Regions from separate parts of the Streptomyces sp. NPDC004051 genome, predicted to be linked through region 1. Evidence: predicted binding sites of a transcription regulator. Region 1 holds the regulator's gene; the other holds the start of a gene.
The links. Region 1 encodes HspR, which represses chaperone genes until heat shock. Its sites were predicted from a motif close to TTGAGNNNNNNNNNCTCAA; they were not measured.
Positions count from the first base shown of each region.

Region 1 (16,024 bases):
CCGCCTTTGCGGCCGAGATGTGACATCCCCTAAGGGGGAGTCAGCTCCGCTCTCCGTCCTGCGGAGGGGCAGTCTCCTCCGCAGGACGGAGCGTACGTGAACATGGCGAAGGGGCCGCCCTGTCGGACGGCCCCTTCGTGCCTGCGCGCGTACGTGCCTCGCGCCTACTTCACCGGCTCCGGCTCCGGGGCGTTCTCCGCCTCCGCCTCGTCCGTCGGGTCGAGCGGCGTCTTGACCGACTCCAGCAGCAGCTGGGCGACGTCGACGACCTGGACGGACTCCTTGGCCTTGCCGTCGTTCTTCTTGCCGTTGACCGAGTCGGTCAGCATGACCAGGCAGAACGGGCAGGCGGTGGAGACGATGTCCGGGTTCAGGGCGAGGGCCTCGTCGACGCGCTCGTCGTTGACGCGCTTGCCGATCCGCTCCTCCATCCACATCCGCGCGCCGCCGGCGCCGCAGCAGAAGCCGCGCTCCTTGTGGCGGTGCATCTCCTCGTTCCTGAGGCCCGGCACGTTGGCGATGATCTCGCGCGGCGGCGTGTAGATCTTGTTGTGCCGGCCCAGGTAGCACGGGTCGTGGTAGGTGATCAGGCCCTCGACCGGGGTCACCGGGATCAGCCTGCCCTCGTCGACCAGGTGCTGGAGCAGCTGGGTGTGGTGGATGACCTCGTAGTCGCCGCCGAGCTGCGGGTACTCGTTGCCGAGGGTGTTGAGGCAGTGCGGGCAGGTGGCGACGATCTTCTTCGCCGACTTCGGCTTCCGCGACTCGGCGGTGACGTTGCCCTCGTCGTCCGTCTCCTCGCCGAACGCCGTGTTCAGCGCGGAGACGTTCTCCATGCCGAGCTCCTGGAACAGGGGCTCGTTGCCCAGGCGGCGGGCGGAGTCACCGGTGCACTTCTCGTCGCCGCCCATGATCGCGAACTTGACGCCCGCGATGTGCAGCAGCTCGGCGAAGGCCTGGGTGGTCTTCTTGGCGCGGTCCTCCAGGGCGCCGGCGCAGCCGACCCAGTACAGGTACTCGACCTCGGACAGGTCCTCGATGTCCTTGCCGACGACCGGGACCTCGAAGTCGACCTCCTTGGTCCACTGAAGGCGCTGCTTCTTGGCCAGGCCCCAGGGGTTGCCCTTCTTCTCCAGGTTCTTGAGCATCGTGCCCGCCTCCGAGGGGAAGCTGGACTCGATCATGACCTGGTAGCGGCGCATGTCGACGATGTGGTCGACGTGCTCGATGTCGACCGGGCACTGCTCGACGCAGGCGCCGCAGGTGGTGCAGGACCACAGGACGTCCGGGTCGATGACGCCGTTCTCCTCCAGGGTGCCGACCAGCGGGCGCTCGGCCTCCGCCAGCGCCGCCGCGGGCACGTCCGCCAGCTGCTCGGCGGAGGCCTTCTCCTCGCCCTCCATGGTCTTGCCGCCGCCGGCCAGCAGGTAGGGGGCCTTGGCGTGCGCGTGGTCGCGCAGCGACATGATCAGCAGCTTGGGCGAGAGGGGCTTGCCGGTGTTCCAGGCGGGGCACTGCGACTGGCAGCGGCCGCACTCGGTGCAGGTGGAGAAGTCCAGCAGGCCCTTCCAGGAGAACTGCTCGACCTGGGAGACGCCGAAGACGTCGTCGTCACCGGGGTCGGTGAAGTCGATCGGCTTGCCGCCCGAGGTCATCGGCTGCAGGGCGCCCAGCGCGGTGCCGCCGTCGGCCTCGCGCTTGAACCAGATGTTCGGGAAGGCCAGGAAGCGGTGCCAGGCCACCCCCATGTTCGTGTTGAGCGAGACCACGATCATCCAGACGAACGAGGTCCCGATCTTGATCATGGCGGCCAGGTAGACCAGGTTCTGCAGCGTGCCGACGTCCAGGCCGTCGAAGGCGAGCACCAGCGGGTAGGAGGCGAAGTACGCCGCCTGGTAGCCGTCCACCTGGTGCAGGGCGCCCTCCAGGCCGCGCAGCACGTAGATGGCGAGGCCGATGGTGAGGATGACGTACTCGACGAAGTAGGCCTGGCCCATCTTCGAGCCGGTGAACCGGGACTTGCGCCCGGGGCGGCCGGGCAGGTTGAGCAGCCGGATCGCCATGAGCACCAGGATGCCCAGCACCGTCATCACGCCGATGAACTCGATGTACATCTCGAACGGCAGGAAGCCGCCGAGCACCGGCAGCGTCCAGTCGGCTTGGAAGAGCTGGCCGAACGCCTGGGCGAGGGTCGGCGGCAGCGTCAGGAAGCCGATGGCCACGAACCAGTGGGCGATGCCGACGACGCCCCACCGGTTCATGCGCGTGTGGCCGAGGAACTCCCGCACCAGGGTCACGCTGCGCTGGTAGGGGTTGTCGGTCCGGGTGCCGGCCGGGACCGGCTGGCCCAGCTTGAAGTGCCGGACGAACTGGCCGATCGCGCGTGCGAGCAGGGCAGCGCCGACCACGGCCAGGGCCAGCGACACGATGATCGCGGCGAGTTGCATGGGGGCTCCTCGGGCCTGCGAGGGTTTGGTCGGGGGGCTCCTGCCACGGGATTCCCGACATTACTAAGCGGTAACTTATGCAGTCCGTCTGAGACTACCCCTATCTCCGGCCGCACTGTAGTCGGGTACGGGGTGATCTGAGTCGCTGAGGGTTGCCTTGGGGGGCGCCCTGGAGGTGACCACGTCGCGCCCCATAAATCAGGGCATACGTCACTAACTTATATCCGTGCCGCACACTTGTGTCCGTAGGCCGTCCGCCCGAGGCTCCGTGCCCGCCCGCCGTGCCGCCGTTCCCGTGCGGGCGCCGATGATCCGGAGCGTGCGGGCCGGCCCTTCCTTGCGTGTAAGGAGCGGATAAGAGTTGAGTCTGATCGACTCAGCTCTGTTGACCCCGCGCCGGACCTCGGGCATGCTTGAGTCTGTTCCACTCAAGTCAGCTGGAGGAATCGAAATGGCACGTGCGGTCGGCATCGACCTGGGCACGACTAACTCCGTCGTCAGCGTTCTGGAGGGCGGTGAGCCCACCGTCATCACCAACGCTGAGGGCGCCAGGACCACGCCTTCCGTCGTCGCCTTCGCGAAGAACGGCGAGGTGCTGGTCGGTGAGGTGGCCAAGCGCCAGGCCGTGACCAACGTCGACAGGACCATCCGGTCGGTCAAGCGCCACATGGGCACCGACTGGAAGATCAACCTGGACGGCAAGGACTTCAACCCGCAGCAGATGAGCGCCTTCGTGCTCCAGAAGCTGAAGCGGGACGCCGAGGCATACCTGGGCGAGAAGGTGACCGACGCGGTCATCACCGTCCCGGCGTACTTCAACGACGCGGAGCGCCAGGCGACCAAGGAGGCCGGCGAGATCGCCGGTCTGAACGTGCTGCGCATCGTCAACGAGCCGACGGCCGCCGCCCTGGCGTACGGCCTCGACAAGGACGAGCAGGTCATCCTGGTCTTCGACCTCGGTGGCGGTACGTTCGACGTCTCGCTGCTGGAGATCGGCGACGGCGTCGTCGAGGTGAAGGCCACCAACGGTGACAACAACCTCGGTGGTGACGACTGGGACCAGCGCGTCGTCGACTACCTGGTCAAGCAGTTCCAGTCCGGGCACGGCGTGGACCTGGGCAAGGACAAGATGGCGCTCCAGCGCCTGCGTGAGGCCGCCGAGAAGGCCAAGATCGAGCTGTCCGCGTCCACCGAGACCACGATCAACCTCCCCTACATCACCGCCTCCGCCGAGGGCCCCCTGCACCTCGACGAGAAGCTGACCCGCGCCCAGTTCCAGCAGCTGACCGCGGACCTGCTGGAGCGCTGCAAGACGCCGTTCAACAACGTCGTCAAGGACGCCGGCATCGCGCTGTCCGAGATCGACCACGTCGTCCTCGTCGGTGGCTCCACCCGGATGCCCGCCGTCGCCGAGCTCGTCAAGGAGATGACCGGCGGCAAGGAGGCCAACAAGGGCGTCAACCCGGACGAGGTCGTCTCGATCGGCGCCGCGCTCCAGGCCGGTGTCCTCAAGGGCGAGGTCAAGGACGTCCTGCTGCTCGACGTCACCCCGCTGTCCCTCGGCATCGAGACCAAGGGCGGCATCATGACCAAGCTGATCGAGCGCAACACCACGATCCCGACGAAGCGCTCCGAGATCTTCACGACGGCCGAGGACAACCAGCCGTCGGTGCAGATCCAGGTCTACCAGGGCGAGCGCGAGATCGCGGCGTACAACAAGAAGCTCGGCATGTTCGAGCTGACCGGTCTGCCGCCGGCGCCGCGCGGCGTCCCGCAGATCGAGGTCTCCTTCGACATCGACGCCAACGGCATCATGCACGTCACGGCGAAGGACCTCGGCACCGGCAAGGAGCAGAAGATGACCGTCACCGGCGGCTCCTCGCTGCCGAAGGACGAGGTCGACCGCATGCGTGAGGAGGCCGAGCGGTACGCGGAGGAGGACCACCAGCGCCGCGAGGCCGCCGAGTCCCGCAACCAGGGCGAGCAGCTCGTCTACCAGACCGAGAAGTTCCTCGCGGACAACGCGGACAAGGTCCCCGGCGAGATCAAGACCGAGGTCGAGGGCGCCGTCGCCGAGCTGAAGGAGAAGCTCAAGGGCGAGGACAGCGCCGAGATCCGCACCGCCACGGAGAAGGTCGCGGCCGTCTCCCAGAAGCTGGGCCAGGCCATGTACGCCGACGCCCAGGCGGCCCAGGCCGCGGGCGGAGCCGACGCGGGTGCCGGCGGGGCCAGGGCGGACGACGACGTGGTCGACGCCGAGATCGTGGACGACGAACGTAAGGACGGTGCGGCGTGACCGAGGAGACCCCGGGCTTCGACGAGCAGTCGCAGCAGCCCGACGTCCCCTCAGGCGTTCCGGCCGATGACGCCGAGCCGAAGGCCGCCACCCCCTCCGCGGAGGAGGCGGCGGCCCCGGCCGGGGACTCGGGTCCCGATGCCGGACTGGTGGCCCAGCTGGACCAGGTGCGTACGGCGCTCGGTGAGCGCACCGCGGACCTCCAGCGGCTCCAGGCCGAGTATCAGAACTACCGCCGCCGGGTCGAGCGCGACCGGATCGCGGTCAAGGAGGTCGCCGTGGTGAACCTCATGACCGAGCTCCTGCCCGTGCTCGACGACGTCGGCCGCGCACGGGAGCACGGCGAACTGGTCGGCGGGTTCAAGTCCGTCGCCGAGTCGCTGGAGTCGACCGTGGCGAAGATGGGCCTGCAGCAGTTCGGCAAGGAGGGCGAGCCCTTCGACCCGACGATCCACGAGGCCCTGATGCACTCCTACGCCCCGGACGTCACCGAGACGACGTGCGTGGCGATCCTGCAGCCCGGGTACCGCATCGGTGAGCGCACCATCCGCCCCGCGCGGGTGGCCGTGGCCGAGCCGCAGCCGGGCGCTCAGCCGGGCAAGCCGGCCGAGGAGGAGACCGAGGCGGCCGCGGACGAAAAGGAGACCGGTGGCCCTCAGGAGGGCTGACGCCTCAGCGGGCGTGAGGAAGCCGGGGCGGGCCGGGCAGGCAGGACCTGCCGGGCCGCCCCGGCGGGTGAGGAAGGAGGGACGTCGGGGATGAGCACCAAGGACTTCATCGAGAAGGACTACTACAAGGTCCTCGGCGTGCCTCAGGACGCCACCGAGGCCGAGATCAAGAAGGCGTACCGGAAGCTCGCCCGCGAGTACCACCCGGACGCCAACAAGGGCAACGCCAAGGCGGAGGAGCGGTTCAAGGAGATCTCCGAGGCGAACGACGTCCTCGGCGACCCCAAGAAGCGCAAGGAGTACGACGAGGCCCGGTCGCTCTTCGGCGGCGGCTTCCGGCCCGGTCCGGGGGCGGGCGGCGCCGGATCGTTCAACTTCGACCTGGGCGACCTCTTCGGGGGCGGCCAGGGAGGGCAGGGCGGCGCCGGCGGGTTCGGCGGCGGGATCGGCGACGTCTTCGGCGGGCTGTTCAACCGCGGCGGCGCCGGCACCACGCGCACCCAGCCCCGGCGCGGCCAGGACATCGAGTCCGAGGTCACCCTGAGCTTCACCGAGGCCATCGAGGGGGCGACGGTCCCGCTGCGGATGTCCTCCCAGCAGGCCTGCAAGGGCTGCTCGGGCACGGGCGACAAGAACGGCACCCCGCGGGTGTGCCCGACCTGCGTCGGCACCGGACAGGTGGCCCGGGGCAGCGGCGGGGGTTTCTCGCTCACCGACCCGTGCCCGGACTGCAAGGGCCGCGGCCTGATCGCGGAGAACCCCTGCGACATCTGCAAGGGCAGCGGCCGGGCCAAGTCCTCGCGGACGATGCAGGTCCGCATCCCCGCGGGCGTCAGCGACGGCCAGCGGATCCGGCTGCGCGGCAAGGGCGCGCCGGGCGAGCGCGGTGGCCCGGCGGGCGACCTGTACGTCGTCGTGCACGTCGGCAGCCATCCGGTGTTCGGCCGCCGGGACGACAATCTCACCGTCACCGTGCCGGTCACCTACCCGGAGGCGGCGCTCGGCGGGGAGATCCGCGTCCCGACGCTCGGCGGTCCGCCGGTCACGCTGAAGCTGCCCCCGGGCACGCCCAACGGGCGGACCATGCGGGCCCGCGGCAAGGGGGCGGTCCGCAAGGACGGCTCGCGCGGCGACCTGCTGGTCACCGTGGAGGTGAGTGTTCCCAAGGACCTGCCGGGGAAGGCTCGTGACGCACTGGAGGCGTATCGCGAGGCGACCGCGGGTGAGGATCCGCGGGCGGAGCTGTTCCAGGCCGCGAAGGGAGCTTGATGGAGATGGACGGCCGTCGACGAAACCCGTACGAACTGACGCAGGACACACCGGTCTACGTCATTTCGGTGGCGGCTCAGCTCTCCGGTCTGCATCCGCAGACCCTGCGCCAGTACGACCGGCTGGGGCTGGTCTCGCCGGACCGTGCCGCAGGCCGGGGCCGCCGCTACTCGGCCCGTGACATCGAGCTGCTCCGTCAGGTGCAGCAGCTGTCGCAGGCGGAGGGCATCAACCTGGCCGGCATCAAGCGCATCATCGAACTGGAGAACCAGGTCGCCGCGCTGCAGTCCAGGGTGGCGGAGCTGGAGGGCGCGCTGGACGGCGCGGCGGCGACCATGCGGCAGCGCGAGGCCGCGGTGCACGCGTCGTACCGCCGGGACCTGGTGCCGTATCAGGAAGTGCAGCAGACCAGCGCGCTGGTGGTGTGGCGGCCGAAGCGTCAGCAGCAGCCCGACTGACCCGGCTGACCCGACCGGCTGACCCGACCGGTCGGTCCGGCTGACGGGTAAGTTCCGTTTGGCCGAAAAGTGAAGTGCCCTGAAGGGCTTGGAGGTTCGTCCGAACCTTCAAGCCCTTTACTCGTGTGCGCACGGCTGACAGCTCCTCACTTTCCGTTCCATGTGCCCCGCGCACCCCTGTGATCAGCGGATGTGTGCTTCTCCAGGAGATCTGTGCGAGTCTTTCGCCGGCCCCTCACGACTTCAGCGCACCGTGTTGTGTTCATCTCGTTAAGTAGTTGCTCTTGACGCCGGTGGTAGCTGAAGCGTTGGCTTTTCAGTCACATGGGCCGCAATGTTGTGCCCACGTCCAAAACGCACCTGAAGTGAGCCCTCGCATGCGTCGTATCTCCATATCAGTGGCCGTTGCCTCGATGTCCGTCATGCTTGCCGGTTGCGGAATGATCAACGCGACAGGGAGCAGTGCCGACGCGAGCCCCACCAAGGGGAACGACATCACGGTCGGACTCCTGCTCCCGGAGAAGGCCAACACCCGGTACGAGCAGTTCGACTACCCCATCTTCAAGAAGAAGGTGGAGTCGCTCACCAACGACAAGGGGAAGGTCACCTACGCCAACGCCGAGGCGGACGCCGGCAAGCAGTCGAGCCAGATGCAGCAGATGATCGACGACAGGGTCGACGTCATCGTGCTGGACGCGGTCGACTCGAAGGCCATCGCCGAGGACGTGAAGAAGGCCAAGGACGCGGGCATCCCGGTCATCGCCTACGACCGGCTGGCCGAGGGCCCGATCGACGCGTACATCTCCTTCGACAACGAGCTGGTCGGCGAGGTCCAGGGCCGTTCCCTGCTGGAGAAGCTCGGCGGCGACAAGGCGGCCACCAGCAAGATCGTCATGATGAACGGCTCCCCGACCGACCCGAACGCCAAGCAGTTCAAGGCGGGCGCGCTGTCGGAGCTCAAGGGCAAGGTCACCATCGCCAAGTCCTACGACACCAAGGACTGGGCGCCGGAGAACGCCGAGGCCAACATGGTCGAGGCGATCAACGCGATCGGCAAGGACAACGTCGCCGCCGTCTACTCGGCCAACGACACCATGGCGGGCGCCATCGTCAAGGCGCTCAAGAACGCCGGTGTGACCGAGCTGCCCCCGATCACCGGCCAGGACGCCGAACTGGCCGGAGTGCAGCGGATCATCGCGGGCGAGCAGTTCATGAGCGTCTACAAGTCCTACCCGCTGGAGGCCGAGAACGCCGCGGAGATGGCCGTGGCGCGGGTGCAGGGCAAGGGCATCCAGTTCGACGCGCTGACCCGCGAGCGGGTCGACAGCCCCACGGACAAGGACATCCCGGCGCAGCTCGTGCCCGTGGTGGCCCTGACGAAGGACAACATCAAGGACACGGTCATCTCCGACGGGTTCTACAAGGTGGCGGACATCTGCACGGCGCAGTACAAGGAGGCGTGCGCCGCGGTTGGCCTGAAGTAGCCGTCGGCCGCCGGGTCTTCAGCCCGGGGTGCGTGGACGTTCCGCCGGGGAGCACGGATCACCGTGCTCCCCGGCGGTGTTGTTCCGCCACCGCCCCGGATACCGCCGTCGCCCGGGTCCTCGCCTGCCGCCCCGACGGGAGCCGTGTTGCGGAGCCGGGTGCGGCCGCGCATAGTGGCGCATCGGAAAGTGGCGGACCAGGGGGTGGGACGGGGCGATGGCCGGGCACGGGACGGAGGAGCATCCGCACGGTGCTGACCGGCTGTGCGACTCCGGGGACCGCGTGTACTCCCGGGCCGTACGGCGCGGCCGGGTACCGCGCCGGGACGCGGAGCCGGTGCCCTGCCTGCTGGAACTCGCCCTGCTGCACCCGGACCCGGACGACATGGACTGGCTGGTGCCGACCGCCCCGCAGGAGGTCATGACGCGGCTGCTGCGCGGGATGTACGAGGAGGTCAGCGCGAGCCGGCGCCGGGTCGGCTCCGTCGTCTCGGCCTTCGAGCGGTACGCCGGCCTGGGCGCCCAGCTGTCCACCGCACGCTCCGAGCCGGAGGGCCCGGCGATCCGGGTGCTGGACGGACTCGGGCGCATCCAGGCCGCGATGGACGAGGCGACGGAGGCCTGTAGGACCGAGGTGCTGACCGTCCAGCCCGGAGGCATCCGGCGCGAGGCGGAGCTGTCGGAGGGCCTGCACCGGGCGACCGCGCTGCGCGGCCGGGGCGTACGCATGCGGGACCTGTACACGCATGTCGCCCGGCACGGGCACGGACTGCTGTCCTATCTGGAGCTGATGGGCGACGCGGTTCAGGCGCGCACGCTGGACGAGGTGACCGAGAGGCTGATCCTCTTCGACCGCATGGTCGCCTTCATCCCCGCCAACTCCGAGCGCACCATGGCGCTGGAGCTGCGCCACCCGGCGCTGGTGGAGTACCTGGGCACGGTCTTCGAGCGGCTGTGGCGGCTCGCCATCCCGCTGACCGCCCCGCTGCCCGACACCGGGATCGAGGGCATCTCGCACCGTGAGCAGTCCATCGCGGCGCTGCTGGCGGAGGGGCACCAGGACGCGGTGATCGCGGAGCGGCTGGGCATCAGCGTCCGTACCTGCCGGGCGCACATCGCCCGCCTCTCGGAGACGCTGGGGGCGGTGAGCCGTACGCAGCTGGGGGTGCGGATCGCGCAGGCGGGCCTGGACGGGACGCGGGGCCGGGTGGTCACTCCGCCCGGTCGAGGATCCCCGAGCGTGCGATGAGGAACCCGAGCTGAGCACGGCTGCCGCTGCCCAGGGCCGCGGCGAGCTTGGCGATGTGCTCGCGGGCGGTGCGTATGTTCATGCCGAGGCGGTCTGCGATGACGGCATCGGTGTGCCCCTCGGTCAGGAGGCGGGCGATGGAGCGCTGACGGTGGCTGATCCCGCCCGGCGACGGCGGCTGAACGGCTCGGGGGTGCATGGGGGTCGCCAGGTGCCAGAGGCGGTCGAAGGCGGTGACGAAGAAGGCGATCAGGGCGGGGTGGCGGACTTCGAGGGCGAGGGTGCGGTCCTCGTTCGCCGGTATGAAGGCGACCTTGCGGTCGAAGAGGATGAGGCGCTCGGTGACCTCGTTCAGCGTTCGTGCCTCCACGTCGCCCGACAGATGCGCGTAGCGGGCGAGCACGGTCGGGGAGTGACGCAGCGTGTGCTGGTAGAGGGTGCGGATGCGGCCGCCGCGGTCGAGGAACTCCTGGTCCCGTCGCAGGGCGAGCTGGTGGACCGCGGTGAGTGGACCGTTGTGGCCACTGTGCGGATGGATGGCCAGGACCTCGTCCGTGGCCTCGGTCAGTTCCTCGGCAATGGTCTGGTTGATCCGTTCCTTGCCGCCGAGAACGCCGAGAACGCCGAGTGCGGGAGTGCTCTCCTCCTTCGTGGGCTGTTCACCCGCCCGCATGAGCGCCTGGAAGGTCTCGGCCAGCCGTTCCTCCCGGCGCCGTTCCTCGACGATGCGTTCCCCGGAGTAGCGCAGCAGCCGCTGGAGGGCGACGGTGGGCGCGACGGGCTCGAGCCGGCTCGGGTCGTCGACGGCGGGGCGCAGCAGTCCGAGGTCCAGCGCGCAGGGGGCTTCCCGCGCCTCCCGGGCGGTCAGGAGTCCCTCGTGCAGGGCCCTTTCGTACAGTCTGGTGCCCGCCGTGCACAGTTCCCCCGCCCCGTGCTCCGTGTGCGCCACCGAGGTCACTCCGGTGCTCCCTCCTGGTTGAGGATTCCCGACTCGGCGATGAGGTAGCCGAGTTGTGCCCGGCTGCCGCTGCCGAGGGTCGCGGCGAGCTTGGCGATGTGGGCCCGGCATGTCCGTACGTTCATGCCGAGACGGCGGGCGATGGCCTCGTCCACATGGCCTTCCACCAGGAGTTTGGCGATGGAGTGCTGTATCTCCGGTATGCCGTCCGGGGCGGTTTCGTAGGGGGTGCCGGCGGTCAGGGGGACCGCGCGGCTCCACATGAACTCGAAGACCTTGACCAGATAGCGGACCAGGCCCGTGTGCCGCAGCTCCAACGCCACTTGGCGGTCGTCGCGCACGGGGATGAAGGCGACCGTCTCGTCGCAGATGATGAGGCGTTCCACCAGCTCGTCGATGGTGCGGTACTCCGCCCGGCCGTTGGCGAACTGTTCGACGTAGGACAGGCGCTCCGGATTGAACCGGGCCGTGTGCTGGTAGAGGGTCCGTATGCGCACGCCGCGCTCGATGAGCAGCCGGTCGCGCTCGAATCCCTGGAGCAGACTGCGTTCGGGCCGGTGGCCGCTCGGTTGAACGGTGAGCATCTCCGTCCGGCACTGGGCGGTGGCCAGGTCCAGCGCGCTGTTGATGCGCTCGTTGCCCTCGAGCACCGTGATCGAGTGGGCCGGGGTGATCTCCTGGGCGCTCAGGGACATGAACGGCTCGAAAACATCAGCGAGCTCTATCGACAGCCGCCTGCGCTCGGTGATTTCCCGCTCTATCGGGCTCAACCGCTGCGCAAGTGCGATCGACGGAGGCACCGGACGCAACCACTGCGCATCGTCGGGATCCGGGTGGAGAAGGGCGAAGTCCACCAAGCAGGGCGCGGCCTCTGCGTCCACGCGGGCGATACGTCCTGCGCGCAGTGCATTCGCGTACAGTCGCGCCCCCTCCCCGCACAGCTCAGTCACCGTGTGAGGATGTGTCGCATTGGTCTGGTTCGTCATCGAATCTCCACCCCCCAGGGTCCTGAATATGCAGGAACATGATGCACCGATCGTGTGGCCATGACGTGCCTGAATGAGCCATCGTCGTACTTGACGGGGGAAGAGGGGACCTTCAAGTGAGGACGAAGCCGACTATGGGTAAGAAAATGCTTCGCTCGGTGCTTGTCGCCGCCTTCTCCGCCGGTGTGGTCTTCGGGGTGATGGGCGGCCTTTCCGAGACGAAGGCGGACGTCCGGGCGGACAGTGTGCGGCAGTCCATCGTCGCCAAGAACACGGTGATGGGCGACAGTGTGTGGGCCGCCGGCCCCGCGCACCCGGATGACAGCGTGTGGGCGTGACATGACTACTCCACCCGACGACCGTTCCTTCCGCCGCGAGATGGCCACCGCCTACCGGTCCGGCTGGCACTTCATCGACCTGGTCACCGCCATCCCCCACAGCGGTGACTCGCTGATGGTGACCGTGTTCGGTGAACCGGTCGTCGTCACGCGGGACGAGGACGGGGACGTGCGGGCGTACCGGTGCCTGCGGCGCCCTCGGGGGGCGCCGCAGCCCGTGCGATGTGCCATCCGGTACGGAATGATCTTTGTGAACCTCGACCAGCGGGACCATGAGCAGATGGAGTCCGACTCCCCTGCCCACCGGACCGTCTCGGCCACCCCCCGCAGTGCCTGACGCGATTCCCCCGTCGTAAAAGATCGCGCAGGTGCTTCCCCCCGCAGTGGCGTCACCGTGACCTGAACACGGTGACGCCACTGCAGTTTCAGGGGACATCCACGGGTATCGGACGATCGCCCGATGGCCGGAACTCGACGCCCGGCGGTCCGGGCGGCCCCCCGCTTGCCCGCTCGCCCCTCTGCGTCATCCGCGCCCCATCGCACGGGTGAGCGTGATCTCGATGGCGACCCGGTCCGGGTTCGGCGACGGCTGCCGTCCGTAGCGTTCCGCGTACCGCCGCTCCGCCTCCTCGACGTGCTCCCGCTCGGCGCGGACCACGGCCCGCCCCTCCAGCGTCGCCCACCGCCGGCCGTCCACCTGGCAGACCGCGACGGCCGCGCCCTCCGCTCCCGCCGCCAGCACGTGGCGCACCTTCGCGCTCGTCCTGTTCGTGATCACCCGAGCAAGTCGTGCCCCGGGGTCGTATGTCACTCCGACGGGCACCAGGTGCGGGGTGCCGTCCGGGCGGATGGTGGTCAGCGTGCACAGGTGCCGTTCGCGCCAGAAGCTGAGATACGGGGCGTCCGGATTGCCCGGATCCACCGAGTACGTGTGGGTCATGACCCCGGAACCTAGCCCCTGCCGCACTCCCGCCCTCGCCTTGAGTGGAATAGGCTCAAGTTTGTGTACGCTGACAGAGTCAGCCAGGCCGGGCTGCCGAGCCGGCCATGAGGACCGCCGTACGGTCGTCGCAAGGAGGAGAACGGACACGTGGACGCCGAGCTGACCAACCGGAGCCGGGACGCGATCAACGCCGCCGGCAACCGGGCCGTGACCGAGGGGCACCCCGACCTCACCCCCGCCCATCTGCTCCTCGCCCTGCTGCAGGGCCAGGACAACGAGAACATCACGGACCTGCTCGCCGCGGTCGACGCCGACCAGGCGGCCGTGCGGGCCGGAGCCGAGCGCGTCCTCGCCGGCCTGCCGAGCGTCACCGGGTCCACCGTCGCGCCGCCCCAGCCGAACCGCGAACTGCTCGCCGTCATCGCCGACGCCCAGGCCCGTGCGCGCGACCTGGGGGACGAGTACCTCTCCACCGAGCACCTGCTCCTCGGCATCGCCGCGAAGGGCGGCGCCGCCGGCGAGGTGCTGACGGGGCAGGGCGCCACCGCGAAGAAACTGCAGGATGCCTTTCAGCAGGCGAGAGGAGCACGCCGGGTGACGACAGCCGACCCGGAGGGCCAGTACAAGGCCCTGGAGAAGTTCGGGACCGACCTCACGGAAGCCGCCCGCGAGGGCAGGCTCGACCCGGTCATCGGCCGGGACCAGGAGATCCGGCGGGTCGTGCAGGTGCTGTCCCGCCGCACCAAGAACAACCCGGTCCTCATCGGTGAGCCCGGCGTCGGCAAGACCGCCGTCGTCGAGGGGCTCGCCCAGCGGATCGTCAAGGGCGACGTGCCCGAGTCGCTGAAGGACAAGCGGCTCGTCGCGCTCGACCTGGGGGCGATGGTCGCCGGGGCCAAGTACCGCGGCGAGTTCGAGGAGCGGCTGAAGACCGTCCTCGCCGAGATCAAGGAATCCGACGGGCGGATCATCACCTTCATCGACGAACTGCACACGGTCGTCGGCGCGGGCGCCGGCGGCGACTCCGCCATGGACGCCGGCAACATGCTCAAGCCGATGCTCGCCCGCGGTGAACTGCGCATGGTCGGCGCCACCACCCTCGACGAGTACCGCGAGCGGATCGAGAAGGACCCGGCGCTGGAGCGGCGCTTCCAGCAGGTGCTGGTCGCCGAACCGTCCGTCGAGGACTCCATCGCCATCCTGCGCGGCCTGAAGGGCCGCTACGAGGCCCACCACAAGGTGCAGATCGCCGACAGCGCCCTGGTCGCGGCGGCGACCCTCTCCGACCGCTACATCACCTCCCGCTTCCTGCCCGACAAGGCCATCGACCTCGTCGACGAGGCGGCCTCCCGCCTCCGTATGGAGATCGACTCCTCGCCCGTCGAGATCGACGAACTCCAGCGCTCCGTCGACCGCCTGCGCATGGAGGAGCTGGCGATCGGCAAGGAGACCGACGCCGCCTCCCGCGAGCGCCTGGAGAAGCTGCGCCGCGACCTCGCCGACAGGGAGGAGGAACTACGCCACCTCACCGCCCGCTGGGAGAAGGAGAAGCAGTCCCTCAACCGCGTCGGCGAACTGAAGGAGAAGCTCGACGACCTGCGCGGCCAGGCCGAACGGGCCCAGCGCGAAGGCGACTTCGACACCGCCTCCAAGCTCCTCTACGGCGAGATCCCGGCCCTGGAGCGCGACCTGGAGGCCGCCTCCGAGGCCGAGGAAGAGGTCGCCAAGGACACCATGGTCAAGGAGGAGGTCGGCGCCGACGACATCGCCGACGTCGTCGCCTCCTGGACCGGCATCCCCGCCGGCCGCCTGCTGGAGGGCGAGACGCAGAAGCTGCTGCGCATGGAGGACGAGCTGGGCAAGCGGCTCATCGGCCAGCTCGAGGCCGTACGGGCGGTCTCCGACGCCGTGCGCCGCAGCCGCGCCGGGATCGCCGACCCGGACCGGCCCACCGGTTCCTTCCTCTTCCTCGGCCCCACCGGCGTCGGCAAGACCGAACTGGCCAAGGCGCTCGCCGACTTCCTCTTCGACGACGAGCGGGCGATGGTCCGCATCGACATGTCGGAGTACAGCGAGAAGCACAGCGTGGCCCGCCTGGTCGGCGCCCCGCCCGGCTACGTCGGCTACGAGGAGGGCGGCCAGCTCACCGAGGCCGTGCGCCGCCGCCCGTACAGCGTGGTGCTCCTCGACGAGGTGGAGAAGGCCCACCACGAGGTCTTCGACATCCTGCTCCAGGTCCTCGACGACGGACGGCTCACCGACGGCCAGGGCCGCACGGTCGACTTCCGCAACACGATCCTGGTGCTCACGTCCAACCTGGGCAGCCAGTTCCTGGTCGACCCGATCAGCACCGAGGAGCAGAAGAGGGAACAGGTCCTGGAAGTGGTCCGGTCCTCCTTCAAGCCGGAGTTCCTCAACCGGCTCGACGACCTGGTCGTCTTCTCCGCGCTGACCAAGGCCGAGCTGGAGCGCATCGCCGCACTGCAGCTCGACCGGCTGGCCAAGCGCCTCGCCGAGCGCCGGCTCACCCTGGACATCACCCCCGAGGCGCTGGCCTGGCTGGCGGAGGAGGGCATGGACCCGGCCTACGGCGCCCGTCCGCTGCGCCGGCTGGTGCAGACGGCCATCGGGGACCGGCTCGCCAAGGAGATCCTCTCCGGCGAGATCAAGGACGGCGACACGGTCCGCGTGGACCGCTTCGGCGAGGGCCTCCTGGTGGGCCCGGCCACGGGCAAGACCCTGTAGTACCCCCGGGCGACGGTCTCCATGGTCACCGAGCTGTGATCCCGACTGTGATCATGGAAACCGTCGCTCGCGGGAAGCCTTTCGGCCAGGCAGGTTGCCCGGCACGGGCCAAGAGAGAGAGGGTGGGGAATACGTCTGGTCCCACATCCACGGCCGGACGCCAGACGACCGCAGGAGTATCCC
Region 1 covers NZ_JBSGHG010000015.1:14,376-30,399, forward strand. Annotated here, with positions in the region: gene ACWEQO_RS17700 (Yip1 family protein) at 1-26, opposite strand, end outside; gene ACWEQO_RS17705 (heterodisulfide reductase-related iron-sulfur binding cluster) at 165-2,447, opposite strand; gene dnaK (molecular chaperone DnaK) at 2,899-4,743, shown strand; gene grpE (nucleotide exchange factor GrpE) at 4,740-5,411, shown strand; gene dnaJ (molecular chaperone DnaJ) at 5,502-6,680, shown strand; gene ACWEQO_RS17725 (heat shock protein transcriptional repressor HspR) at 6,686-7,138, shown strand; gene ACWEQO_RS17730 (sugar ABC transporter substrate-binding protein) at 7,504-8,622, shown strand; gene ACWEQO_RS17735 (LuxR C-terminal-related transcriptional regulator) at 8,840-9,871, shown strand; gene ACWEQO_RS17740 (helix-turn-helix transcriptional regulator) at 9,834-10,829, opposite strand; gene ACWEQO_RS17745 (helix-turn-helix transcriptional regulator) at 10,826-11,815, opposite strand; gene ACWEQO_RS17750 (hypothetical protein) at 11,974-12,153, shown strand; gene ACWEQO_RS17755 (hypothetical protein) at 12,155-12,490, shown strand; gene ACWEQO_RS17760 (pyridoxamine 5'-phosphate oxidase family protein) at 12,677-13,093, opposite strand; gene clpB (ATP-dependent chaperone ClpB) at 13,244-15,841, shown strand.

Region 2 (16,024 bases), on a different contig from region 1:
CGGTCGGGGCGTAGCGGCCGGCGAGGGTGCCGCTGGCGTCGGTCAGTTCGACCTTGCCGGTCCGCGCGTGCTCCCAGGGGAGGAACTTCTCCATGAGGTCCAGGGTCAGGGAGAGGTGCTCCGCCGGGTCCTTGACGTCCTTGAAGGCGTCCAGCGGGCCGCCGGGTATGCCCTCCCAGAACAGGATGTCGGCACGGCCCGACGTGGTGAGCGTCGGCATGATGAACATCTCGCCGACGCCGGGGACGATGTTGCAGCGGACCGCCTCGGTGTCCGGGTGCTCCGGGCGCGGCTCCAGCCCGTGGACGTAGGCCACCGCGAGCGCCCGCTGCGGCTCGGCGTACGGGGAGCGCGAGGCGTCGCGGCCGAACATCCGCACGAGTTCGCCCTTGCCCGCGGCGACGAGCACCAGGTCGTACGTGCGGGAGAAGTAGTCCAGGTCGCCGACGGCCGCACCGTGGATGACCAGCTGGCCGCCGCGCTGCGCGAACGTCTCCATCCAGCCCGCCATCTTCACCCGCTGGTCGACCGACTGCGCGAACCCGTCGAGCAGGCCCAGCCAGTTGATCGCGCGCTGCGTCGGGCCCGGGTCGTGCGAGCCGGGGGCCGCGACCGAGACACCGAGCCCCTGGATCTTCGGGGCCTGGGACTCCCAGAAGTTCAGCTGGAGATCGCGCTCGTGCTGCAGGGCCGTGTGGAACATGCACTGCGTCGACATCACCCGTCCGGTGCGGATCTCGTCCGCGGTCCGGTTGGACATCAGGGTGACCTCGTACCCGTGCGACTGGAGGCCGAGGGCGAGCTGGAGACCGGACTGGCCGGCTCCGACGACGAGTATCTTCCGCATGCGGGGGTTCTCCTAGGGGACGAGGACTTCCGGCAACCGGGCGGGGGCCCCGGGGCTGCTCCGGGCCACTCCGGGCTACTCCGGGGTTTCCTCGAGCGCGTGACCCACCAGGGACAGAAGGGTCTCGATGACCGAGATCCGGCTCCGGGCATCCATGATCATGACAGGTATGCGGTCCGGGATGGTGAGCGCCTCCCGCACGTCGTCCGGCTCGAACAGCTCGGTCTCGTCGAAGTGGTTGACCGCGACGACGTACGGCAGTCCGCAGCTCTCGAAGTAGTCGAGCGCCGGGAAGCAGTCCTTGAGCCGGCGGGTGTCGGCCATGACGACCGCGCCGATCGCACCGCGCACCAGGTCGTCCCACATGAACCAGAACCGCTGCTGCCCCGGCGTGCCGAAGACGTAGAGCACCAGGTCGTCGTCGAGCGTGATGCGGCCGAAGTCCATGGCCACGGTGGTGGTCAGCTTGTCCGGCGTGGCGGTGAGGTCGTCGGTCCCGGCGCTCGCCTCGGTCATCAGCGCCTCGGTCTCCAGAGGCTTGATCTCCGAGACGGTGGAGACCAGTGTGGTCTTGCCGACCCCGAAGCCGCCGGCCACCACTATCTTCGTGGCGATCGGGGCGCGGGTGCGGTCCGTCTGCCAGGGCTGCAACTGCTCCTCGTCCTCGACGACGAGCGGGGAGACGCCTTGAACTGCGTCAGAGACGGCGGAGTCCACTCAGCACCCTTTCCAGCAGCACGCGGTCCGGGCGACCCGTGCCATGGCCGGTTCCCGTTCCGTAGACACGGATCTTTCCCTGGTCCGCGAGGTCGCTCAGGAGCACCCGGACCACGCCGAGCGGCATCCTCAGCAGCGCGGAGATCTCGGCCACCGTGCGCATCCGGCGGCACAGTTCGACGATGGCCCGCATCTCCGGCATGATCGTCGACTTCAGTGAGCCCTTCGTCAGCTCCCTGCGCTGCCCGGCGGCCTCCAGCTCGGCGGTGGCCGCCACGAACGTCTCGACGAGGAGCACGTGGCCGAAGCGGGTACGGCCGCCGGTGAGCGAGTAGGGGCGGACCCGGGCGGGTTTGCGGTCCCCGCCGCGGATCGGGAGGTTCTTCCTGGTTTTACCACTCAACGGGGGCTCCCGGTGGACTTGTTCTCCAGGGTCTTGTTCTCCATGGACTGGCGCAGTTCGCTGCGGAGCTCGGGCGTCAGGACATGTCCGGCCCGGCCCACGAACAGGGCCATGTGGTACGCCACCACGCTCATGTCGCACTCCGCGGAACCGTGCACACCGAGCAGCGAGCCGTCGCTGATCGACATCACGAACAGGCTGCCCTCGTCCATCGCCACCATGGTGTGCTTGACCTGGCCGTACTCCATCAGCTTGGCGGCACCGACGGTCAGGCTGCCGATGCCGGAGACGACGGTGGCCAGATCGGCGGCGGAGCCGCGCGGGCCGGCGCGTTTCCCGGTCCGCACCTCGGGCGCTCCGGCGGCGGCCCCGCCCCGCTCCGTCCGGGCCTGCACGAGGTCGGGGTCGGAGGAGAGCAGCAGCAGCCCGTCGGAGGAGACCACGGCGACCGAGAGGATGCCGGGCACCTCCTCGACGAGGTTGGTCAGCAGCCAGTGCAGGTTGCGGGCCTCACTGCTCAGTCCGAAGGTGCTGGGCGCGGTCAACTGCTTGCCTCCTCGACGGTGCCCCCCGTGACTTCTTCGGACGGTGCGGCCGCGGCGGACGGCGGTCGGTGCGGTCCCGTCTCCTCGGCGATCTCCACTTCGACGTCCCGGCGTCCGGCCTCCGCCCCCTGGCGGAAGCCGCCGAGGCGGCGCCGCAGGGCGTCGGCGTCCACCGAGCCGGTGCGCTGCCTGGGGGCCTCGGCGCGCGCGGCGATCTTCGGTGTGCGTTTGGGCAGTCCCTTGGCGGTGACCGGCTCCTCTTCCTCCTCGGCCTCCGGGCCGTCGGGCACGCGCGTGTGCTCGGTCTCGGGGGCGGGCGCGGGCACCGAGCGGGCCGGCGGTGTGGCCGAGGGCTCGGGGCCGGCGTCCGGCCGGGCACCCGGGGCCTTCGCGTCCGCCGCCGCGTCCGCCGCCGAGGTCGCGTCGGGCGCGGGCGCGGGCGACGGGATCAGCAGCTCCATGGTGGTCTCGGCGGGCCGCTGATGCGTGCCGTCCTCGGCCGCGGGGTCGCCGTCACCTTCGCCGGCGCCGTCACCTTCGCCGGCGCTGTCTCTGGCGCCGTCGCTGTCACCGGCTTCGTCTTCGGCTTCGGCTCCGTCTTCGGCGAGGGACTCGGCGGGGGCCTCCGGCTCGGCGGGGGCCTTCTCCGTGTGCTCCTTCGGCGCGTCGCCCGCGGGCTCCGTCCCGGCGGAAGCCTCCGGCTCGGCGGGGGTCTCCGCGGCCGGCGCCTCCGTGGCGGGCTGCTGCTGCTCCAGCGCCTGTTCCGCCAGGGCGACCAGCGGGTCGTCGCCCTCCGTGCCCTTTGCGTCCTCCGCGCCCTCCGCGCCGCCGTGCAGGACGTTGGCGTCGGCCTCGGCGTCCGCGCCCGGCAGGGAGACGCGCTGCGCGCCGTCGGTACCGGAGCCGGAGCCGGAGGCGGGAACGGCGGCGGGCTGGGCGGGCTTGGCGGTCAGCAGGGTCGTGGGAAGGACCACGACCGCGGCGACGCCGCCCTGCTTCTGCTCCCGCAGCTGCACCCGCACCCCGTGCCGCTGGGCGAGCCGGGCCACGACGTACAGGCCGAGTCCGAGGCCGTCCTCGCCCTCGTGCTCGTAGGGCGCCTCCGGGTCGAAGTCGGTCAGACGGGCGTTGAGCCGCTCCAGCCGCTCCTCGGTCATGCCGATGCCCTCGTCCTGCACGGAGAGCATGACCTCGCCGCTCTCCAGCAGCCAGCCGGAGACCTCGACGGGCAGGTCGGGCGGGCAGAACGAGGTGGCGTTCTCCAGGAGTTCGGCCAGCAGATGGCTGAGGTCGTCGGCGGCGAACCCGGCGATGTGCGCGTGCGGCGGCAGCGAGGCGATCCTGACCCTCTCGTACCGCTCGATCTCGCTGACCGCGGCCCGTACGACGTCCACGAGCGGCACCGGACCCGCCGCGTGCTGGACGTGTTCGGTGCCGGCGAGGACGAGGAGGTTCTCGCTGTGCCGCCGCATCACCGTGGCGAAGTGGTCGAGCTTGAACAGGGTGGCCAGGCGGTCCGGGTCGTCCTCGCGCTCCTCCAGGCCCTCGATGACGCCGAGTTGCCGTTCGACCAGGCCGAGAGTGCGCAGCGCCAGGCTGACGAAGGTGCCGCCGATGCTGGTGCGCAACTGCTCCAGACGGGCGGCGGACTCGGTGAGTTCGGTGCGCAGCTCCTCGCGGGCGTCGGCCATCAGCTGCCGCTGCGCGACGAGGTGCTTGCGGTCGGCCTCGAGGGTGGCGATCCGCGTGGTGAGCTGCGCGGCGTGCGCGTGCAGCGCGTTGACGGAGCGGACCACCTGGGCGAACTCGTCGTTGCGCCCGGTGAAGGTGATCGGCTCTTCGGCGCTCGGGTCCTCGGCCTCGGCGAGGCGGGCCGAGCCGCGGCGCAGCACGGACAGCGGGCGGGTGAGGGTGCGGGCCATGGCGGTGGCGACGCCGACCGCGAGCAGCATGAGAGCGCCGAGGACGGCGATGTGGATCTCCAGCGCGGTGACGTCGTCGTCGCGCAGCTGGGCGAGGTCCTTGGTGCGCTTCTCGAAGAGGGCGGACTCCACTCCCCGCATCGTCTCGACGCGGGCGGTGAGCGCGGCCTCCAGCTTCTTGACGTCGGTGGCCAGGTCCTCGTCGGAGAGGGTCGGCTGGTCGGTGAGGCTCGCGAGGTACTTCTCGGCGGCGTCGACCTCGGGGCCGGTCACCGTGGAGTCGTAGGAGGCGCGGGCCGCCTTGGGCGCCGTGTCGCGGAAGTCGGCGAGGGCGGCGTCGGAGCGCAGGCGGGCCTGGAGGGCCGCGGCGGTCAGCTCGTCGCGCCGCTCGGTGTCGGCGTCCGAGGAGGCGGCGGACGTGGTGGGCAGACCGGTGATCGGGTCGATGACGGTCTGGGTGGTGCTCGGCACGTTGAGCGCGGCGAGCAGCAGCCCGCGGGCGGCGGCCGCCTGCTGGACGGCGGAGTCCAGCTCGGCGAGCGCGTGGGCCCCGGAGCCCGCACGGGGCGGGGTCCGCTCCGCGAGCTGCTCGGCGAGCCGGTGCAGCTGGGTGATGGCGGTGGAGTACGCCTGGTGCGCCTCGAGCGCGCTGCTCTTGCCGGTGAGCGCCGCCCTGCGCACGGCCGCGATGGCGTCGAGGTCCTCGCGCACGGCCTTGGGGATGCCGGTGTCGGCGCGCAGTTCCTCGACCTGCCGGTCGACGCGGGCGCTGTCCTCCTCGGCGGGCGCCTTGGACTTGGGGCGGCCGGCCGCGATGTAGGACGTGACCTCGTCCCGCTCATCGGCGAGGGAGTGCGCGAGCGTCAGGGAGTCCCGGGTCAGCTCGGCGTGGGTCACCAGGTTCTGGGAGTCCTTCAGTTGCCCGGAGGCCGCCAGCACGGACGGTGTTCCGGCGCCCGCGATCGCGGCGGCCACCACCGCGACGGCCACGATGAGCCGGTTGCGCACATGGGTGGGGCGGCCCTTGCCGACGGTGGGCTTCTGGTCGGCGTCCCCCGTGGGGACCGTCTGCTTGCCTGTGCGACGAGGCCGCGTCTTCTGCACCGGTGCTCGCATTCCTGACTCGTGTACCCGTGGGTCCGGGTGACGCTCCGTCAACAGGCGTCCACGCCCTGCTCGTGACAGGCACCTGCGTCCTGCCCGGACTGTCGACCGTGCTGGGTCCGTGAGACGCCCCCATCGCCTCCCGACCCTCCCAGCGCCTCTGGGCGCTGGATACGCATCACCTGACCCGCCACTCGAAGGAGTGAACATCGGAGGCGAGTTGAGGGGCAAGTTCCGACACGCCCCGCAGCGGCCGTGCGGGGCGGGCCGGTTGGACGTCTGCGGCGGCCGATGGCAGGATTCGCCGCCACGCACGCCCGGAGCGCGGCATTCCCACCCAAACTCGGCTCCTGACCTGCACGGTCCCGGGAAAACAGCGACCGGGTCCGGTCTCCGGCGGTCCCCGTGGGGGCCTCGTGCAGACTGGAAGAATGCGTACTGAACTCGCCTCGGAGCCCGGCGACACGGACCGTCCCAACGAGGACTTCGCCAGTGTCGGGCTTCCGGCCTCCGGACAGGGCGGTTCACTGGTCGTGCTGGACGGCGTCACACCGCCGCCGGACGGGGCGGGCTGCCGGCACTCCGTCCCCTGGTTCACCGCGCGGCTGGGCGGGGCCCTCGCCGAACTGACCGTTTCACTCCCGGATGTCCCCCTGGCCGACCTGTTGTCCCGGGCCCTTGTGCGTACCGCTGCCGCGCACATCGAAACCTGTGACCTTTCTCACCCGCGCACTCCCCAGGCGACGGTGGTGCTGGCCCGCTGGTCACCGGAGTCCGTCGAGTACCTGGTGCTGTCCGACTCGGTCCTGCTCGTCGAGTCCCCCGACGGGGCGGTCACCCCGTTGCTGGACGACCGGCTGGCCCTGCTGCCCCGCTCGGCCCTGGCCACCGACGCGCTGGTGGACTCCACGGTGCGGAACAAGGAGGGCGGCTTCTTCACCGCGGCCGCCGATCCGTCGGTCGCGGCGCGCGCGGTCACCGGCACCCTTCCGCGCGCCGAGGTGCGCGCCCTGGCCGCGCTGACGGACGGGGCCGCGCGCTGGGTGGAGAGGTTCCGCGAGGGCGGCTGGACGGAGTGCCTCGCCCTCGTCCGCAAGGAGGGGCCGCAGGCGCTGGTGGATCGCGTACGGGCCCTGGAGCGCGCGGACACGGACCGGGTGCTGCTGGGCCGGAGCAAGACGCACGACGACGCGACGGTGGTGTACGTGGAGTTCTGACTCCCCGTACACCACCCCGCTCGCCCGGCGCCGTCACGCTCACCCGGCGCCGTCCCGTTCACCCGTGCGCGCCGGGCTCCCCGCACTCCGCCGGGCTCGATCGCTCCGGTACTCCGAACGGCGCCCCGCTTCCCCCGGACGGGGCTCCGTTCACCCCGAACGGCGCCCTGCGCCCCCCGAGCGGCGCCGAGTCACCCCGGACGGGGCTCCGTTCACCGGTCCGTCCCGCGGTTCAGCCGGTGCAGCAGCCGGGCGAGTTCCGCGACCTCGCCGGCGTCCCAGTCGGCGAGGCTGCGGGCGTAGCGCGCGCGGCGGGCCTCGCGGACCCTGCTCACCCGGTCCCGGCCCTCCGCGGTGAGGGCGACCAGCCAGGCGCGGCCGTCGGCGGGGTCCGGCTCGCGGGTGACGAGCCCGAGTTCCTCCAGGGCGTGCAGCTGACGCGACATCGTCGCCTTGCCGACGCCGATGTAGGCGGCGAGTTCGGTGGCCCGCTGCTCTCCGCACTCATCCAGACGGACGAGCAGACCGTACGCGGACGGTTCCAGGTCCGGATGGACCTCGCGGGACATCTCGCCCTGGCTGGCCCTGGCGCGGCGCAGCAGCACCGTCAACTCCCTTTCCAGAGCGAGGAATCCGGGCTGTTCCACATCGCTCGCCGGCGCCTCGGACGAGGTGTCCGCTGCGCCGCCGTTTCCGCCTTCGTGCACGTCAGTTCCTGCCTCGGTTTTCCCGGTCGTCCGTGTTCCCGCCGAGTGGCGACGCCGCTGCGGCTCCGCAAGTATTTCGCAGACGCGGCCCGGCGGCGGCTCTCCGAATCCCGTGGCCCCGGGGTTTCCCGGGGCCCGCGTCGCGGTCCGCGTGCGTCGCCTGCCTCGCTTCCTCTTCTCAAGGGTCCCGCACCACGTTCCTCGGAGACACGTCATGCCCGTGCACAGATCCGGCTTCACCCGTCTACGCGCGTTCACGACCGTCGCGGCGGTCCTGCTCGCGCTCCTCTCGCTCCCCCGTGCGACACCCTCGGCCACCGCGGCCACGGCGGCCGTCCCCGACGTTCCGCCGCGCGGCTCCGCCCACATGGGCATGGGCGTCCTCGCCCATGACGGCCGGGACGGCACGCCCACCGTCCGCAGCCTCTGGACGGAGGGCGTGGACGTCTCCAGCCACCAGGGCGACGTGCCCTGGTCGGCCCTCTGGGACAGCGGGGTCAGATGGGCCTACGCGAAGGCCACGGAGGGCACGTACTACCGGAACCCCTACCACCCGCAGCAGTACAACGGTTCGTACGACGTCGGCATGATCCGCGGCGCGTACCACTTCGCGACCCCCGACAGGACGAGCGGCGCCGCACAGGCCGACTACTTCGCCGACCACGGCGGCGCCTGGTCACGCGACGGCATGACGCTGCCGGGCGTGCTCGACATCGAGTGGAACCCCTACGGGGACGCCTGCTACGGCAAGTCGCAGAGCGCCATGGTGAGCTGGATCGGCGACTTCCTGGACCGGTACCGGGAGCGCACCGGCCGGTACGCCGTGATCTACACGGCGACCAGCTGGTGGAAGCAGTGCACCGGGAACCACACCGGGTTCGCCGCCGACCATCCCCTGTGGATCGCCCGGTACGCCTCCACCCCGGGCGAGCTGCCCGCGGGCTGGGACTTCTACACGATGTGGCAGTACACCTCGACCGGGCCGACGGTCGGGGACCACGACCTCTTCAACGGCACGATCGACCGGGTGCGGGCGCTGGCGCTCGGCTGACGCCGCCGCCCCGCGCTTGCCCCCGCCCCGCCCGGCGACGGACGGCCCGGGCCTCCCTCACGGGACCCGGGCCGTCGCCCTTCCGGTGGCGGGCGGCGAACGGCGGTCAAGCCGCCACCGGGACCTCCGGCGCCGCGCCGTTCGCCGCCGGCGCGAGCGCCAGCTCCAGGACCTGGCGGACGTCGGTGACGGCGTGGACGTCGAGCCCGTCCAGCACCTCGGCGGGGACGTCGTCCAGGTCGGGCTCGTTGCGCTTGGGGATGATCACGGTGGTGATCCCCGCCCGGTGCGCGGCGAGCAGCTTCTGCTTCACCCCGCCGATCGGCAGCACCCGCCCGGTCAGCGAGACCTCGCCGGTCATCGCCACATCCGTGCGGACCAGACGCCCGGAGAGCAGCGAGGCCAGTGCGGTGGTCATCGTGACACCGGCGCTGGGACCGTCCTTGGGCACCGCGCCCGCCGGGAAGTGGATGTGCGCGCCCCGTTCCTTCAGGTCGCCCACCGGGAGCTCCAGTTCGGCGCCGTGCGACCGCAGGAAGCTCAGCGCGATCTGCGCCGACTCCTTCATCACGTCGCCCAGCTGTCCGGTCAGGGTCAGTCCGGCGGCGCCCGTCTCCGGGTCGGCCAGGGACGCCTCCACGTAGAGGACGTCACCGCCGGCGCCGGTCACCGCCAGCCCGGTGGCGACCCCGGGGACGGCGGTACGGCGCTCGGCCGGGTCCTGGGCGGACTCGGGCACGTGGTGCGGCCGGCCGATCAGTCCTCGCAGGTCGTCTTCCGTGACGGTGAACGGCAGCTCCCGCTCGCCCAGTTCGTGCTGGGCCGCGATCTTGCGCAGCAGCCGCGCGACGGTCCGCTCCAGGGTGCGTACGCCCGCCTCGCGGGTGTACTCGCCGGCCAGCCTGCGCAGTGCGCCGTCGTCGAGGCCGACCTCGTCCGCGGCGAGCCCGGCCCGCTCCAGCTGACGCGGGAGCAGGTGGTCGCGGGCGATGACGACCTTCTCGTCCTCCGTGTAGCCGTCCAGGCGGACGATCTCCATCCGGTCCGCCAGCGCCTCCGGGATGGCCTCCAGGACGTTGGCGGTGGCAAGGAAGACGACGTCCGAGAGGTCCAGCTCGACCTCCAGGTAGTGGTCCCGGAAGGTGTGGTTCTGCGCCGGGTCCAGCACTTCGAGGAGGGCGGCGGACGGGTCGCCCCGGAAGTCCGAGCCCACCTTGTCGATCTCGTCGAGCAGCACCACCGGGTTCATCGACCCGGCCTCCTTGACGGCCCGTACGATCCGGCCGGGCAGCGCGCCGACGTACGTGCGCCGGTGGCCGCGGATCTCGGCCTCGTCGCGGACACCGCCGAGGGCGACCCGGACGAACTTCCGGCCCATCGCGTGGGCGACGGATTCGCCGAGGCTCGTCTTGCCGACGCCGGGCGGCCCCACCAGGGCGAGCACGGCGCCGCCGCGGCGGCCCCCGACCACGCCGAGTCCGCGCTCGGCGCGCCGCTTGCGCACCGCCAGGTACTCGGTGATGCGTTCCTTCACGTCCTCCAGGCCCGCGTGCTCGGCGTCGAGCACGGCCCGGGCTCCCTGGATGTCGTATTCGTCCTCGGTGCGTTCGTTCCACGGCATCTCAAGGACCGTGTCGAGCCAGGTGCGGATCCACGATCCCTCGGGCGACTGGTCGGAGGAGCGCTCCAGCTTGTCGACCTCCTTGAGGGCGGCCTCGCGCACCTTCTCCGGCAGGTCGGCGGCCTCGACGCGGGCCCGGTAGTCGTCGGACTCCTCGACGGAGTCCTTGCCGTCCTCCCCGTTCAGCTCGCGCAGTTCCTTGCGCACGGCCTCCAGCTGGCGCCGCAGCAGGAACTCGCGCTGCTGCTTGTCGACGCCGTCCTGGACGTCCTTGGCGATGGACTCGGCGACCTCCTGCTCGGCGAGGTGGTCGCGGAGCTGCCGGGTGGCGAGCTTCAGCCGGGCCACCGGGTCGGCGGTCTCCAGCAGCTCCACCTTCTGTTCGGTGGTCAGGAAGGGCGAGTAACCGGAGTTGTCGGCGAGGGCGGCGACGTCGTCGATGGCCTGGACCCGGTCGACGACCTGCCAGGCACCGCGCTTGCGCAGCCAGGCGGTGGCGAGCGCCTTGTACTCCGTGACCAGTTCGCCGACCTGTCCGGGCAGGGGCTCCGGCACGGTCTCCTCGATCCGGGTGCCCTCCACCCACAGCGCCGCGCCCGGCCCGGTGGTCCCGGCGCCGATCCGCACGCGGCCGCGGCCCCGGATCAGGGCGCCCGGGTCGCCGTCGGCCAGCCTGCCGACCTGCTCGACCGTGCCCAGGACGCCGGTACCGGCGTAGGTCCCGTCGATGCGCGGCACCAGCAGGACCCTGGGCTTGCCCGGTGCGGAGGCGGCGGCGGCCTGGGCGGCCTCCACCGCGGCGCGCACCTCGGAGTCGCTCAGGTCCAGCGGAACCACCATCCCGGGCAGCACGACCTCGTCGTCGAGCGGCAGCACGGGCAGGGCGAGCGGTGTGGACTCAGCAGCCATGATCTCCCCTTCGGCAGTCAAGTTGAGCTATGCCGACTCAATGCTGGTGAGTCACCGAATGTTCCCAAAGCTGCGTTCGCTCTCAGCGATCACCCGTGAGAACGAGGGAGGGAACCCCTGCACGACACGACCCGCACGGCCCGCCGAACGGGAAGTGCTGCCAGGATGAACGCATGACCACCCCGTACGACATTCCCGAAGTCCTGGACCGCCGCGAGGGCCCGTACGGGGAGGTGGCGCTCCGCCGGCACGGAAGCCTGCTGCAGATCATCGCGAACGGCTGCTTCCTGATGGACACCTCCGACGGCCGCTCGGAGCGGCTGCTGATCGACGCCGCCCTGGCCGCCCTCGACGCCGCCGACACCCGCGCGGGACACGGCCCGCGGCCGGGCCCGCACGCCCTCATCGGCGGGCTCGGCGTCGGCTTCTCGCTCGCCCACGCCGCCACCCAGCCCCGCTGGGGGCGCATCACCGTGGTGGAGCGCGAACCCGCCGTCGTCGACTGGCACCGCGGGGGCCCTTCGGCCCCGTTCGCCGCGATCTCCGCCACCGCCCTCGCCGACCCCCGCACGGCGATCGTCGAGACCGACCTGGTGGCATACGTCAATGAGACGTCCGCCACATTCGACGTGCTCTGCCTCGACATCGACAACGGGCCCGACTGGACCGTCACCGAGGGCAACGAGGGGCTCTACTCCCCCACCGGACTCCTGTCCTGTGCAAGGGTGTTGAACCCCGGCGGGGTGCTCGCGGTGTGGTCGGCCAAGCCCTCTCCGGTTTTCGAAGAAACCTTGCGCAATGCCGGGTTCCAGCAGGTGCGTACCGAAGAGGTCCCGGTTGCCCGAGGCGTTCCGGACGTCGTGCACCTCGGCGTCCGCCCTGGATAGCAAAGGCGCGGTGACTCCCCGTACGCTGCTGCCTTGGCGCTGATCATTCAAGCGTCAGTCGCAGTCATGCGCAGAGACGGATCACCCCACGGATTCCGGAAAGCACACTTCAGGGGCGGGCGATGGAGCAGACACACACCTCCCACAACGGCACGGCGGCGACCACCCCGGGCGCACAACGCCGGGTTCTGGTAGTGGAGGACGACGCGACGATCGTGGACGCCATCGCGACCCGCCTCCGCGCCGAGGGCTTCCTGGTGCAGACGGCGGGCGACGGTCCGTCCGCCGTCGACACCGCGGAGGCGTGGCAGCCCGACCTGCTGATCCTCGACGTCATGCTGCCGGGCTTCGACGGCCTGGAGGTCTGCCGGCGCGTACAGGCCCAGCGGCCGGTGCCGGTCATGATGCTGACCGCGCGCGACGACGAGACAGACATGCTGGTCGGGCTGGGCGTCGGCGCCGACGACTACATGACCAAGCCGTTCTCCATGCGGGAACTGGCGGCCCGGGTGCACGTACTGCTGCGCCGCATGGAGCGGGCGGCCCTGGCCGCCACCACTCCGCGCAGCGGCATCCTGCGCCTGGGCGAGCTGGAGATCGACCACGCGCAGCGCAGGGTGCGGGTGCGCAGTGAGGACGTCCACCTGACGCCCACCGAGTTCGACCTGCTGGTGTGCCTGGCGAACACGCCCCGCGCGGTGCTCTCCCGGGAGCAGCTGCTGGCCGAGGTCTGGGACTGGGCGGACGCCTCCGGCACCCGTACCGTCGACAGCCACATCAAGGCGCTGCGCCGGAAGATCGGCGCCGAGCGCATCCGTACCGTGCACGGTGTGGGCTACGCCCTGGAGACGCCGACGCCGTGAGCGACGGGCCGGCCGCACGGAGAGGCCCCGGGGACCGCGGTCCCCGGGGCGGTGTCCGCCCGTTCTCGATCAAGACCAAGCTGGGCGCGCTGGTCGTCATCTCGGTGCTGATCACCACCGGTCTCTCGGTGGTCGCGGTGCACACCAAGACCGAACTGCGCTTCATCACGGTCTTCTCGATGATCGCCACGCTGCTCATCACACAGTTCGTGGCGCACTCGCTCACCGCGCCGCTGGACGACATGAACGCCGTGGCCCGGTCCATCTCGCACGGCGACTACACCCGCCGGGTGCGGGAGAACCGCCGGGACGAGCTGGGCGACCTGGCCCAGACCATCAACGTCATGGCCGACGAGCTGGAGGCCCAGGACCATCAGCGCAAGGAGCTGGTGGCCAACGTCTCGCACGAGCTGCGCACCCCGATCGCGGGGCTGCGCGCGGTGCTGGAGAACATCGTCGACGGTGTCACCGAGGCCGACCCCGAGACGATGCGCACGGCGCTGAAGCAGACCGAACGGCTCGGCCGGCTGGTGGAGACGCTGCTCGACCTGTCCCGCCTGGACAACGGCGTCGTCCCGCTGAAGCGGCAGCGCTTCGAGGTGTGGCCGTACCTGTCCGGCGTGCTCAAGGAGGCCAACATGGTCGCCTCCGCACGCGCGGGCATGGCCACCGGCTCCGGCAGCCACACCCGTACGGACGTCTATCTGCGCCTCGACGTCTCGCCGCCGGAGCTCACCGCTCACGTCGACCCGGAGCGCATCCACCAGGTGGTCGCCAACCTCATCGACAACGCGGTCAAGCACAGCCCGCCGCACGGCCATGTGACGGTCAGGGCGCGGCCCGGAACGGAACCGGATTCACTGCGGCTGGAAATCCTGGACGAGGGGCCCGGTATTCCGCGGACCGAATGGCACCGCGTCTTCGAGCGCTTCAACCGCGGCGGCGTCAATCTGCCGCACGGCCCGGGCAGCGACGGCGGCACCGGTCTCGGTCTGGCGATCGCCCGCTGGGCCGTCGATCTCCACGGCGGACGGATCGGGGTGGCCGAATCCGAGCGTGGCTGCCGGATCCTTATCACTCTTCCGGGAACCTCCCCCGCGTCAGGTTGACGTAGGGTTCGAAGTCGAGCCGCACGATCCGTCCGCGTTCGCCCTGGCGGACACGTGTGATCAGGCAGGGACCCGGGTCGCGAGTGCGCCGGGCCGTGGCCGACCCGTGCCCGAGGCACGAACGAAGCGGCCCGGAGAAGCGGAACCAGGCTTGTTTCCCGCCATTTCCCCCGCCGAAACACCCTCCGAGATGTGACTTACACGACGTTGAACGGGCCCGACCTGACCTTCCCGCTCTTGGAGGCGTAGCCTTAATTTCCGCTGTCCATCATCTTGTGAAGCGGAAGAGGGCGGTTGACGCCGTGTCGCCACAGTCCCCCAGTAACTCGAGCATCTCGACCGACACCGACCAAGCGGGCAAGAACCCCGCTGCGGCCTTCGGTGCCAACGAATGGCTCGTCGACGAGATCTACCAGCAGTACCTCCAGGACCCGAACTCGGTCGACCGGGCCTGGTGGGACTTCTTCGCCGACTACAAGCCGGGGGCACCCCAAGCCTCCGCGCCGGTGAGCAACACGTCGACGGGGACCGCGGGCACGACGACGGCTCCGCCGGCCACCCCGGCCCAGCCCGCCGCCACGCCCGCGCAGCCCGCAGCCCCGCAGCCCGCCGCCGCGGCGCCGGCCGCCAAGGCCCCGGCGCAGGTGCCCGCTCCGGCGAAGGCCGCCCCGGCCCCCGCTCAGGCCGCCCCCGCCCAGCCCGCCGCCGCGAAGGCCCCGGCCGCCAAGGCGCAGCCCGCCGACGAGGCCAAGCAGGGCCCCGAGCGGGTGACGCTGCGCGGCCCGTCCGCGGCCGTCGCGAAGAACATGGACGCCTCGCTCGAGGTGCCCACGGCCACGTCCGTGCGCGCGCTCCCGGTGAAGCTCCTGTTCGACAACCGCATCGTCATCAACAACCACCTCAAGCGTGCCCGCGGCGGGAAGATCTCCTTCACCCACCTCATCGGCTACGCGATGGTCCAGGCCATCAAGGCGATGCCGTCGATGAACTGGCACTACGCGAAGGTGGACGGCAAGCCCACCCTGGTGAAGCCGGAGCACGTCAAGTTCGGCCTCGCCATCGACCTGGTCAAGCCGAACGGCGACCGCCAGCTGGTCGTCGCGGGCATCGAGAAGGCCGAGACGCTGAACTTCTTCGAGTTCTGGCAGGCCTACGAGGACATCGTCCGTCGCGCCCGCGACAACAAGCTGACGATGAACGACTTCACCGGCGTCACCGTCTCGCTGACCAACCCCGGCGGCCTGGGCACCGTCCACTCCGTGCCCCGCCTGATGCAGAACCAGTCGGTGATCCTGGGCGTCGGCTCCATGGACTACCCGGCGGAGTTCCAGGGCACCAGCCAGGACACCCTCAACAAGCTCGGCATCTCGAAGGTCATGACGCTCACGTCGACCTACGACCACCGGGTGATCCAGGGCGCCGCCTCCGGCGAGTTCCTGCGCGCGATCGCGAACCTCCTGCTCGGCGAGAAGAACTTCTACGACGAGATCTTCGAGGCGCTGCGCATCCCCTACGAGCCGGTCCGCTGGCTCAAGGACATCGACGCCTCCCACGACGACGACGTCACGAAGGCCGCCCGCGTCTTCGAGCTGATCCACTCCTACCGGGTCCGCGGCCACGTCATGGCCGACACCGACCCGCTGGAGTACCGCCAGCGCAAGCACCCCGACCTGGACATCACCGAGCACGGGCTCACCCTGTGGGACCTGGAGCGCGAGTTCGCGGTCGGCGGTTTCGCGGGCAAGACCCTGATGAAGCTGCGCGACATCCTGGGCGTGCTGCGCGACTCCTACTGCCGCACCACCGGCATCGAGTTCATGCACATCCAGGACCCGAAGCAGCGCAAGTGGATCCAGGACCGCGTGGAGCGCACGCACTCCAACCTGGAGCGCGAGGAGCAGCTGCGCATCCTGCGCCGGCTGAACGCCGCGGAGGCGTTCGAAACCTTCCTGCAGACCAAGTACGTCGGCCAGAAGCGCTTCTCCCTGGAGGGCGGCGAGTCCGTCATCCCGCTGCTGGACGCCGTGCTGGACTCGGCCGCCGAGTCCCGCCTCGACGAGGTCGTCATCGGCATGGCCCACCGCGGCCGGCTGAACGTGCTGGCCAACGTCGTGGGCAAGTC
Region 2 covers NZ_JBSGHG010000006.1:35,313-51,336, forward strand. Annotated here, with positions in the region: gene ACWEQO_RS09565 (styrene monooxygenase/indole monooxygenase family protein) at 1-847, opposite strand, end outside; gene ACWEQO_RS09570 (GTP-binding protein) at 923-1,564, opposite strand; gene ACWEQO_RS09575 (DUF742 domain-containing protein) at 1,545-1,967, opposite strand; gene ACWEQO_RS09580 (roadblock/LC7 domain-containing protein) at 1,964-2,512, opposite strand; gene ACWEQO_RS09585 (nitrate- and nitrite sensing domain-containing protein) at 2,509-5,550, opposite strand; gene ACWEQO_RS09590 (protein phosphatase 2C domain-containing protein) at 5,970-6,755, shown strand; gene ACWEQO_RS09595 (MarR family winged helix-turn-helix transcriptional regulator) at 6,968-7,462, opposite strand; gene ACWEQO_RS09600 (lysozyme) at 7,677-8,513, shown strand; gene lon (endopeptidase La) at 8,620-11,043, opposite strand; gene ACWEQO_RS09610 (spermidine synthase) at 11,217-11,930, shown strand; gene ACWEQO_RS09615 (response regulator transcription factor) at 12,053-12,793, shown strand; gene ACWEQO_RS09620 (HAMP domain-containing sensor histidine kinase) at 12,790-13,902, shown strand; gene ACWEQO_RS09625 (multifunctional oxoglutarate decarboxylase/oxoglutarate dehydrogenase thiamine pyrophosphate-binding subunit/dihydrolipoyllysine-residue succinyltransferase subunit) at 14,205-16,024, shown strand, end outside.
Region 2: lon (endopeptidase La) is a predicted target of HspR. The motif match lies at 11,066-11,084, and genes of this name have one in related genera.